DNA from 3 places in the Lysinibacillus sp. JNUCC-52 genome. Region 3 is predicted to be linked to each of the others. Evidence: predicted binding sites of a transcription regulator. Region 3 holds the regulator's gene; each other region holds the start of a gene.
The links. The regulator LexA, encoded in region 3, represses DNA repair genes until DNA is damaged. The targets are predictions, from matches to a motif close to CGAACATATGTTCG.
Positions count from the first base shown of each region.

Region 1 (3,289 bases), 150 kb from region 3:
AAATTTGTGAGTTTCATCTTTGGCTTCAAGTAGTGCTTCTTTCTTTAATGCCTCCGCTTCTCGTTTTCCTTCTTCAACGATTGTTTCAGCGACATGCTTAGCACCAGTGATTTTTGAGTCATTCACTTTTTTCATGTAGATATAGCTAACAGCGGCACCAACGATGAGTCCAAGCAAAGCGGAGATGATAGTAATTCCATCCATATGAACACCTCCTCTTGCTATTTGGGTAATACAGGTTCAGTCGGCGCATACAAAAATTGTACTGCCTATTTTAAAGTCATAATTCAGAAATTATACATATTTAATTGTATAGCTAGCCTCAAGCTCTGTCAAGGATAGACGGGCATCTGTTCGCCTATCCACAAGAAAAAAAGTAAGTCATATCCATTAGATGTATATATTAACTATTACTTTTGAGCTAGAAAAAATACCTTCTTAGATGAAAATTCTTTTTATCAGGACGAAGGTTATAATACAATTATTACCACAATCACTGTCATCTTAATACAATTATTTTAACTTTCTTTACAAATAAACATATAGTTTATTTCTAAGCTAGTAATCAGTCACTTTTTTACAAAATTCTACATATAAAATTCTATAATGACGTTCACTAACTAATTAATTAAACGCTCACTTCATTCTATTTATCTAGTAATGAAGACAAAAAAATCGTTCTCACTCTAAAAGAGTGAGAACGATTTAGCTTATAGAGAACGTCCATCATTCATTTTTACTGCGTACGGACGCTTTCCGCGTAAGCCACAACCTTCTCTTATCGGTAGTAAATTACGTCTTACGTGCGTGCGTTCCCTGAGAAGTTGCCGCCCTCAGAATCATTCTAACGTTTGTTAGAAGAAAGAACGATGTCTATTATTTTTCATCTTCAAGAAGAAGCATTAACTCTTCATCCATTTCTTCATCATCATGTGCTGCAATTGTATACGATTGTGCTGCAATGCCATAAGAAGAGCGAATTTTATTTGCAATTTCTTCTAAAACTGCAGGGTTTTCTTTTAAATATTGTTTTGCATTTTCTCGACCTTGGCCAAGACGTTCATCACCGTAAGCGTACCAAGAGCCACTTTTTTGAACGATGTCTAATTCAACACCTAAGTCGACAGTTTCGCCTTCTTTTGAGATACCTTCACCGTACATAATATCTACTTCTGCTGTACGGAATGGTGGGGCTACTTTGTTTTTTACAATTTTAATTTTTGTACGGTTACCCATAATGTCATTACCTTGTTTTATCGCTTCTGCACGACGAACTTCTAAACGGACAGAGCTGTAGAATTTCAGCGCACGACCACCAGGTGTTGTTTCTGGATTACCGAACATAACACCAATTTTTTCACGAATTTGGTTAATGAAAATAGCGATTGTTTTTGATTTATTGATAGCACCTGAAAGCTTACGTAATGCTTGAGACATTAAACGAGCTTGTAAACCAACGTGAGAGTCACCCATGTCACCTTCAATTTCAGCTTTTGGTACTAATGCTGCAACAGAGTCAATAACGATAATATCAATAGCACCACTACGTACTAAAGCTTCTGCAATTTCAAGCGCTTGCTCACCAGTATCTGGTTGTGATAATAAAAGCTCATCAATATTAACGCCTAATTTTTGAGCATAAATCGGATCTAATGCATGCTCAGCATCTATAAATGCTGCTTGTCCACCTTTAGCTTGTACTTCCGCAATAGCATGTAGCGCAACTGTTGTTTTACCTGATGATTCTGGACCATATACTTCAATAATACGTCCACGTGGATATCCACCAACACCCAATGCTGCATCAAGCGCTAGCGAACCACTAGAAGAAGTAGCAATTTCTAAATCTGTTTTTTCGCCTAGCTTCATGATAGAGCCTTTACCGAAATTCTTCTCAATTTGTTTTAACGCCTGTTCTAAGGCTGCTTTACGATCACTCATTTATTTTCCTCCTTCGAAAAACTGTTCACTGTTATTGTCTATCTCTACTATACTTGTTTTTTTGAGAACACGCAAGAAAAAAGCGAACATTTATTCGATTTTAATCAAAAATAAAAATTTGGATAAGTTTTTCCTACCCAAATTCCCATTTTCAACTATAAACAATTATGCTAATCATAATTGCGCTACATGTTTTCAATCATACATACTGCTCAGTAATAGTTGCATCTTAGTCCTGAACTACATGCATTTTTTATATCATTCTTGCTGCGGCTAATTAAAAGCGTTTTATATAACCTCGTTCTTCTAATTGCTGCATTAAATAATGGAATGTAAATTTAACTGCACGTAAACGATTTGTATTGCGCATACCTGATAAATGCAGTAAATATGTTATTGGCTCTTCATCACCTATAGCAATCCCAATCCAGACAGTTCCAACTGGCTGATGGTCATGTGCTGTAGGACCAGCCGCTCCTGTTAACCCAATACCAATATTCGTGCCGAATCTTTCCCGCACGGCGCTAGCCATTGCCGCAGCACATTCACTGCTTACAATACCATAAGTATCTAATAGTTGTTGGTCGATACCTAGCTGCTTTACTTTAGCATCTTCTGTATAGGTAACTACGCCTCCGATAAGTGAATTTCCAACACCTGGAATCTCAGCTAGCTCTGATTGAAATAAGCCTGCTGTTAAGCTTTCGGCTGCAGAAATCGTTAAATTATTATCTTGCAACATTTCTACCGTTTTTGAGGCAAGTGAATCATCATTAATGCCATATTGGAAGTCTCCTACAATAGCACGAATCTCCGACACTTTACCAGCAATCAGCTGTTGAGCTTCCTGTTCTGATTGCGCCTTAGCTGTGACACGTAAAGTTACTTCTCCATCAGCAGCCAGTGGAGCAACTGTCGGATTTGTTTGTGAATCTAATATATCCTGCACACGCACTTCTAGCTCGGCTTCTCCAATGCCATAAAAGCGCATTACATGAGACACGATGACTCCGCCATCATTTAACATTGTGCCAAGCTTTGGCTTTGCTTCGAATTGGAACATTGGCTCCAGTTCTTTTGGCGGCCCAGGAAGTAAAATGTAGGTACGTTTATCCTTTGTCAATATCATCCCTGGAGCCATACCATGATGATTAGCTAGCACCTCACTACCTGCTAATACTAGCGCCTGCTTACGATTATTTTCTGTCATTGCGATGCCTCGTTTAGCAAAAAATTGCTCAATGTATGACAATGCAACTTGATCGATAACAAGATCTAGCCCAAGATGACGAGCAATGGTCTCCTTCGTTAAATCATCCTTTGTAGGACCTAAACCACCTGAAAAAAT
Region 1 covers NZ_CP065546.1:1,554,691-1,557,979, forward strand. The annotation lists gene rny (ribonuclease Y) at 1-204, opposite strand, end outside; gene recA (recombinase RecA) at 877-1,941, opposite strand; gene JNUCC52_RS08075 (competence/damage-inducible protein A) at 2,219-3,289, opposite strand, start outside.
Region 1: the regulator LexA is predicted to act here: its motif matches at 2,025-2,038, upstream of recA (recombinase RecA).

Region 2 (3,289 bases), 620 kb from region 3:
CGAACATCAATTAACGGATCTAATAATCCTGTTGGACGTATAATTTGTTCTACCATTTCTGGAGTATGTTCAATTTCATATGGGCCAGGTGTTGCTGATACATAAATTGCTTGATGAATATGTTTCTCAAATTCCTCAAAACGTAATGGACGATTGTCTAGTGCAGATGGTAAACGGAAACCATGCTCTACAAGAACACCTTTACGCGCCTGATCCCCATTATACATACCCCGTACTTGTGGTAATGTCACATGGCTTTCATCAACTACAAGTAAAAAGTCCTCTGGGAAGTAATCAAGTAACGTATAGGGTGTTGCTCCAGCTTCACGTAATGTTAAATGGCGTGAGTAGTTTTCAATACCTGAGCAAAAGCCCATTTCTCGCATCATTTCTAAATCATAGCGTGTACGCTGTTCTAAACGCTGCGCCTCTAATAGCTTATCTTCTGCCCGCAATAGCTCAAGACGTTGCTCTAATTCTTGTTCTATATTGTCAATTGCTTTAAGCATTTTTTCTTCACGCGTAACGAAGTGGGATGCTGGGAAAATGGCTACATGGTCTCGATCTGCCAATATTTCTCCCGTTAAAGCATCTACTTCTCGAATTCGATCAATTTCATCTCCGAAAAATTCGACACGTACGCAATGTTCATCACGAGATGCTGGGAAAATTTCCACAACGTCTCCTCGCACACGGAACGTCCCACGAGTAAAACTAATATCATTGCGTTCATATTGCACGTCGACTAATTTTCGAAGTAATTGATTGCGCTCAATTTCCATCCCTGTGCGAATTGATACAACCAATTCCCGATATTCTTCTGGAGAACCTAAACCGTATATGCAGGATACGGAGGCAATAATAATAACATCATCGCGTTCAAAAAGTGCCGAAGTAGCTGAGTGACGCAGTTTGTCGATTTCATCATTAATGCTTGAATCCTTTTCGATATACGTATCGGTTTGCGGAACATACGCTTCGGGCTGAAAGTAGTCATAATAACTTACAAAGTATTCAACCGCATTATTTGGGAAGAACTCTTTGAACTCACTATATAATTGACCCGCAAGTGTTTTATTGTGGGCCATAATCAGTGTTGGTTTTTTTATTTGCTGAATGACGTTAGAAATCGTAAACGTTTTACCCGTCCCTGTTGCTCCAAGTAATGTTTGATGTCGTTTCCCTTCACGTACACCCTCCACTAATTCTGCAATCGCCTGTGGCTGATCCCCATTAGGCTGATATGGCGCCTGTAAATCAAATGTTTGCACGCATGTCCCCGTCCTTTCCTTCCAATTTGTACATATATTTTAGCATAGCAGTATTAAAATATCGAACATTTAACGAACGAATGTTTGTTATTTTTTCATTTTCAATTTTTGGTATGTCTCTTTCAGTTACGATCAACTTCTATCCTTTATACCCATGATTAGATATATACCCATTCTTTAATCATAGAATTCTAGAAAAATAAAAGATTTTACAGCAAGCAATAATCTATCGGCACGCTTATCGTCTAGTTCATGAGACAAAAAAATCCGCTCTCCTGTAGTGGAGAGCGGTTTTATCATATTATTCACTTGCTACTTTGTGTAAAGCTTCTAGTTCAGTTGCGTATAAGTGAAAAGCTTTTTTATCTCGTTCATCGAGTGTTCTATCTATCAGAACCATTAGCTGTTCTTCACGATGTATACGCTGGATATGATTTAAAAATAAATCTAAATAAATCTCGTTCAATAATTTCTCTGCCTCATCAATTTTTTTGGACTGACCAACGGCTTTTAGAAAATCTGTGTACGAATAATATTTATCCAACGATCTCACCTCGATCCTTTTCTAAATTATAAGAAAATTTAGATTAAAATGCAACGCTAAACAAATAAAAATCATCTATTATTTATTAGAATTATAGCGTAATTTCGAGTAAATCCCTTAGGAAAAAGCATCAAATTTCTATATATTTTAAGCTTAAATCTATATTTCCAGATTGTATTTTTGTCATTTACACTACAAATAATCACTATCAAAAGGAGGTTTTTACATATGTCATCAAATTATGTGAATGGTTATTTAATGTCTTTCAATACTTATTTATTACAACCGATTCAGCATGAATCTAAAGTTTTTACTCGAGTTATCGACAAGCATAATGAGCTTATTGTGACACGCAAACCTTTGCATGTTTTACGCAAATCTTGCATCTCATTAGGCACGACTTATGAAGCGGCAAAACATTCAGCAAAGCGTTTTTTTGGTAATCAACATAAGCTTCCCATAGTCGTCGCATATGATTATGGCTTTCCATGTATTTTTTTACCGACCTATTCACCAAACTCTATACACAATATTTGGATTGGGCTTCATGCTATTTCAAATATTTCACCAAGTAATGAAGGCTGTATTATTACATTGAAAAATGATATGGAAATTGAATTGCCTATTAAATATGCTTCGATTAGTAAACAATTTGTGAATGCTTCCATGCTTTATAAACATTATATGGGTGAGCGTAAACAACTTAGCCATGATGCTCCGTATCATCCACCATTTTAATGAGAAGGTTCACTTGAGTATTAATAAAATATCTACTTGTTAGGGTTAGTAGGAGCTGTCACAAAAAATGCTCTATTCATGTGACTCTTCCTAAAGCGTAAAAACCCACTTCGCTTTCCGCGGGCACACACATAAGCCGCAACCTTCGCTAACGCGCGGTTTGTTGCGTCTTACGTTCTGTGTATTCCCGCTGGAGTCTACGTGGATTTTTACTTAGAAATTTATATATCAATGTTCTACTAGCAGTGCAAGGTGGATATTGCGTAGCGGATTTCCTCTTCTATTTTTTGCATTGGATATTCTAATGCGAAAAACCCACTTCGCTTTCCGCGGGCACTTCGTAAGCCGTAACATTCGCTGTTGCGTCGTTTGTTACGTCTTACATTGGGTGCATTCCCGCTGAATGCTTTGTGGGTTTTTTGTTTGATAACCTTACTAACAAAATTCTGAATTGTTTGAGTGACTGGCACTTATCATTAAATTTTAGAACGTAAATATGCATTGATAAATGGATCTAAATCTCCGTCCATTACTGCGCCTACATTTCCTGTTTCTTCACTTGTACGGTGATCCTTAACCATAGAGTATGGATGGAATACGTATGAGCGGATTTGAGAGCCCCAGCCAATTTCCTTTTGCTCACCGCGAATTTCATCAAGTTGTGCTTGCTGCTTATCGATTTCTAATTGATACAATTTCCCTTTTAACATCGTCATTGCTTTTTCACGGTTTTTAA
Region 2 covers NZ_CP065546.1:2,023,327-2,026,615, forward strand. The annotation lists gene uvrB (excinuclease ABC subunit UvrB) at 1-1,271, opposite strand, end outside; gene JNUCC52_RS10260 (IDEAL domain-containing protein) at 1,573-1,815, opposite strand; gene JNUCC52_RS10265 (competence protein ComK) at 2,044-2,553, shown strand; one part of gene prfB (peptide chain release factor 2) at 3,030-3,289, opposite strand, start outside.
Region 2: the regulator LexA is predicted to act here: its motif matches at 1,345-1,358, upstream of uvrB (excinuclease ABC subunit UvrB).

Region 3 (3,289 bases):
CCCGATTGCGAAGCTTCACAATTTCTTCTATCGGCACTTCCTTACGCTCCTGACCATTCGGATTGCCGCGATTGGAAAGGTTGTTTTCAGGACGATAGCCATTTTCTACTGCACGGCGCATGCCACGACGAATTTTCGCATTATGGATTTTACGTTGATATTCCTCAACAATCGCTAAAATTTCGAGCAACATCGTATCCATCTCATTTAATTGTACTGGCCCTGCATCACGCATGGAAAAAACATCTGTTTCAGTTTTTTGCAATAAATGAAGTACAGCCATTCGTGCATTACCACGCCCTAAACGTGTTTCATCCTGCACAAATAATGCATCTATTTCTTTTTCTTTAATAAAATCGAGCATTTCAAGCAATCCTTCGCGCTCAACATCATACCCACTATGCTTATCCAAAAAAACATTTTTCACATCGTAGCTTTGTTCTTTAGCATACCGCAGTAATTCCTCTTGTTGTCGCTCCAATGAAGAACTTTGTGTCTCTTTTTCGGTACTCACACGGCAGTAAATAACTGCCGTTTTTTGTTTATTCATCATCTTTCACTTCTCGCAATTTCAATTGAATTGGTGGGTATCTTATTGTCACCCACTACTGGGATAACGAGTGATTTTCCTGCAACTATTTTCACGCTATGTAATTCGTTCTCGGCTTTCACAAGTTTTATCCAGTCATCCGTACCCATTTTACCACGGTATTGCTCTGCTAACGACCATAAGCTATCGCCATGTTCGATATTAATTTCTGTGTAAGTAATGTCTCCAGGATCAGTTATCACAAGATAACCTGCAAAAAGTAAAAATGCGCCTAATAAAATTGAAATATGTGTATTTTTTTTAAACCAATTCATTCATCATAACCCCTTTTTAGAATGTTTGTTCGGAATGTATGTTCTTATGATAAAGCGAACAGACGTTTTTGTCAAACACTTTTCGAACCTATGTTTGCATAAGTGTTCGCATTCTGCTATACTATTTAGTAAGAAGATAGTAAGAAGAATGATATAAAAAAAGAGGTGAGCAATCATGAAAAAAGTTTCGAAAAGACAAGAGGATATACTAGCGTTTATCAAAGAAGAAGTACGTGCAAAAGGTTATCCGCCATCTGTACGTGAAATTGGTGAGGCAGTTGGACTTGCATCAAGTTCAACGGTTCATGGACATTTAGCTCGTTTAGAACAAAAGGGCTTTATTCGACGAGACCCTACTAAGCCACGTGCCATTGAAATTTTAGAGCCAGAAGATTCGATTCAAAAGCAAAGCGTCATCCACGTACCGCTTGTTGGTAAAGTGACAGCTGGATCACCGATTACAGCCATCGAAAATATCGACGAATATTTCCCTTTACCTGATATTTACGGTACTAGTGAAGATCAGCTATTTATGTTAGAAATTATGGGTGAATCGATGATCGAGGCGGGCATTTTCGATGGAGATTTAGTCATCGTTAAGCAAAAAGCAACAGCTGATAACGGTGATATTGTTGTCGCAATGACAGAAGAGGATGAGGCAACCGTTAAACGCTTCTTTAAGGAAAGAAATCATTTCCGCTTACAACCAGAAAACGCTACAATGGAACCAATAATTGTAGACCAAGTTTCAATTTTAGGACAAGTTGTCGGCTTATATCGCCGTGTACATTAAGGCATTCTCATACTTAGCAAACAAAAAAGAGAAGCACTCACGCTTCTCTTTTATATTTTAAGCTCTCACTAGTGAAGGCGGCAAAAAGCTTCTGTGCAGCTAAATCGCCTACAATTGCTTGTTCTTCAGGATGCCACTGTACTGCTAAACAAAACGGGTATTCTTCATGAACGAACGCTTCGATTAGACCATCGCTCGATTTTGCTGCAACGATTAGCTTTTCTGCTAATACATTTACAGCTTGATGATGAAAAGAATTCACAGCAATTTTTTCTTCCTCGATAATTGATTGTAACAACGTATCAGGTGTTATCTGCACATAATGTGTTGCTACACCGCGAGCTGCTTGTTGCGTATGTTTTAACAGCTTACTACTATGATATTCGCTATCAATATCTTGGTACAAAGTTCCACCTAGCGCAACATTAAGTATTTGCATGCCACGGCAAATCCCCAAAATCGGCATTTTCCTCGTAAAGGCTGCATGAATTAAAGCAAGCTCGACCTTGTCACGTTCTGGATGTATTTGTCCGAGCTTCGGTAATGGCTCAGCGCCAAATTCAAATGGATGAACATCATGCCCACCAGATAATAATAAGCCATCTGTTAGCGATAAAATTTGTGCTACATCCTCCTCTACCCCAAGTGGAATAATAAGCGGAATGCCACCAGCTTCAAAAACACTTTTGCTATAGGCTATATTCAATCTTGACGATAAATCATCCTCTGCAAATGCTGTAATACCAATAATCGGTTTCATCCATATACCCCCTTACCATAATCCTACATACCAATTAATAATGACATCCCCATAGAAATACACGATAACTGCCGCTAAAGCAATGGATGGTCCAAATGGAATCGGCGTTTTTCGCCCTTGTTGTCGTACTTTAAGCACGAAGATGCCGACAACCATACCAATTACCGCTGCTACAAATAATGTCAATAATGTATTTATTGTACCAAGTACAAGTCCAAGTAAAAAGAATAATTTAATATCGCCACCACCCATACCACCGCGTGATACAACAGCAATACAATATAATATGCCAAAGCCAACAACGGCACCTACGATACTATCCCACCAAGGTGTTACAGGCGATAACACTCGCCCAATAGCTAATAAAGGTAAAAAAAACAAAAGCACTTTATCAGGAATAAGCATATACGCTATATCCGAAACAACAAGGATTACTAATAATGAAATGAATACTATCGCTACGACAAACTCCTCACTAAAGCCCAGTTGCCAATATGAAAAGGCAAATAATACGCCTGTGAGCAACTCCATTAGCGGATAAATCCAGGAAATTTTTTGCCCACAACTCCGACATTTACCTGCTAAAAAAACATAAGACAAAACGGGCACTAAATCAATTGCGGTTAGTTGTCTTTGACAGCTTGTACAATGCGATGGCGGCTTAACAATTGACTCCTTTAGCGGCACACGTAAGCCTACAACATTAAAAAATGATCCAAAAACTAGTCCAAATACGAATACTAGTATTGTATAAGCCATTTCCATTTTTATTGCCTCCTAAACTAACATAGCGCCCATACGTTGGAGTATGCGCGCCATTACATCATTGTTCACCCTCATAATAGAAGGTTGTTACCTGAACGGTAGCTTTA
Region 3 covers NZ_CP065546.1:1,406,024-1,409,312, forward strand. The annotation lists gene JNUCC52_RS07355 (YneB family resolvase-like protein) at 1-553, opposite strand, end outside; gene yneA (cell division suppressor protein YneA) at 550-864, opposite strand; gene lexA (transcriptional repressor LexA) at 1,040-1,657, shown strand; gene JNUCC52_RS07370 (gamma-glutamyl-gamma-aminobutyrate hydrolase family protein) at 1,695-2,417, opposite strand; gene JNUCC52_RS07375 (prepilin peptidase) at 2,430-3,182, opposite strand; gene JNUCC52_RS07380 (potassium transporter) at 3,241-3,289, opposite strand, start outside.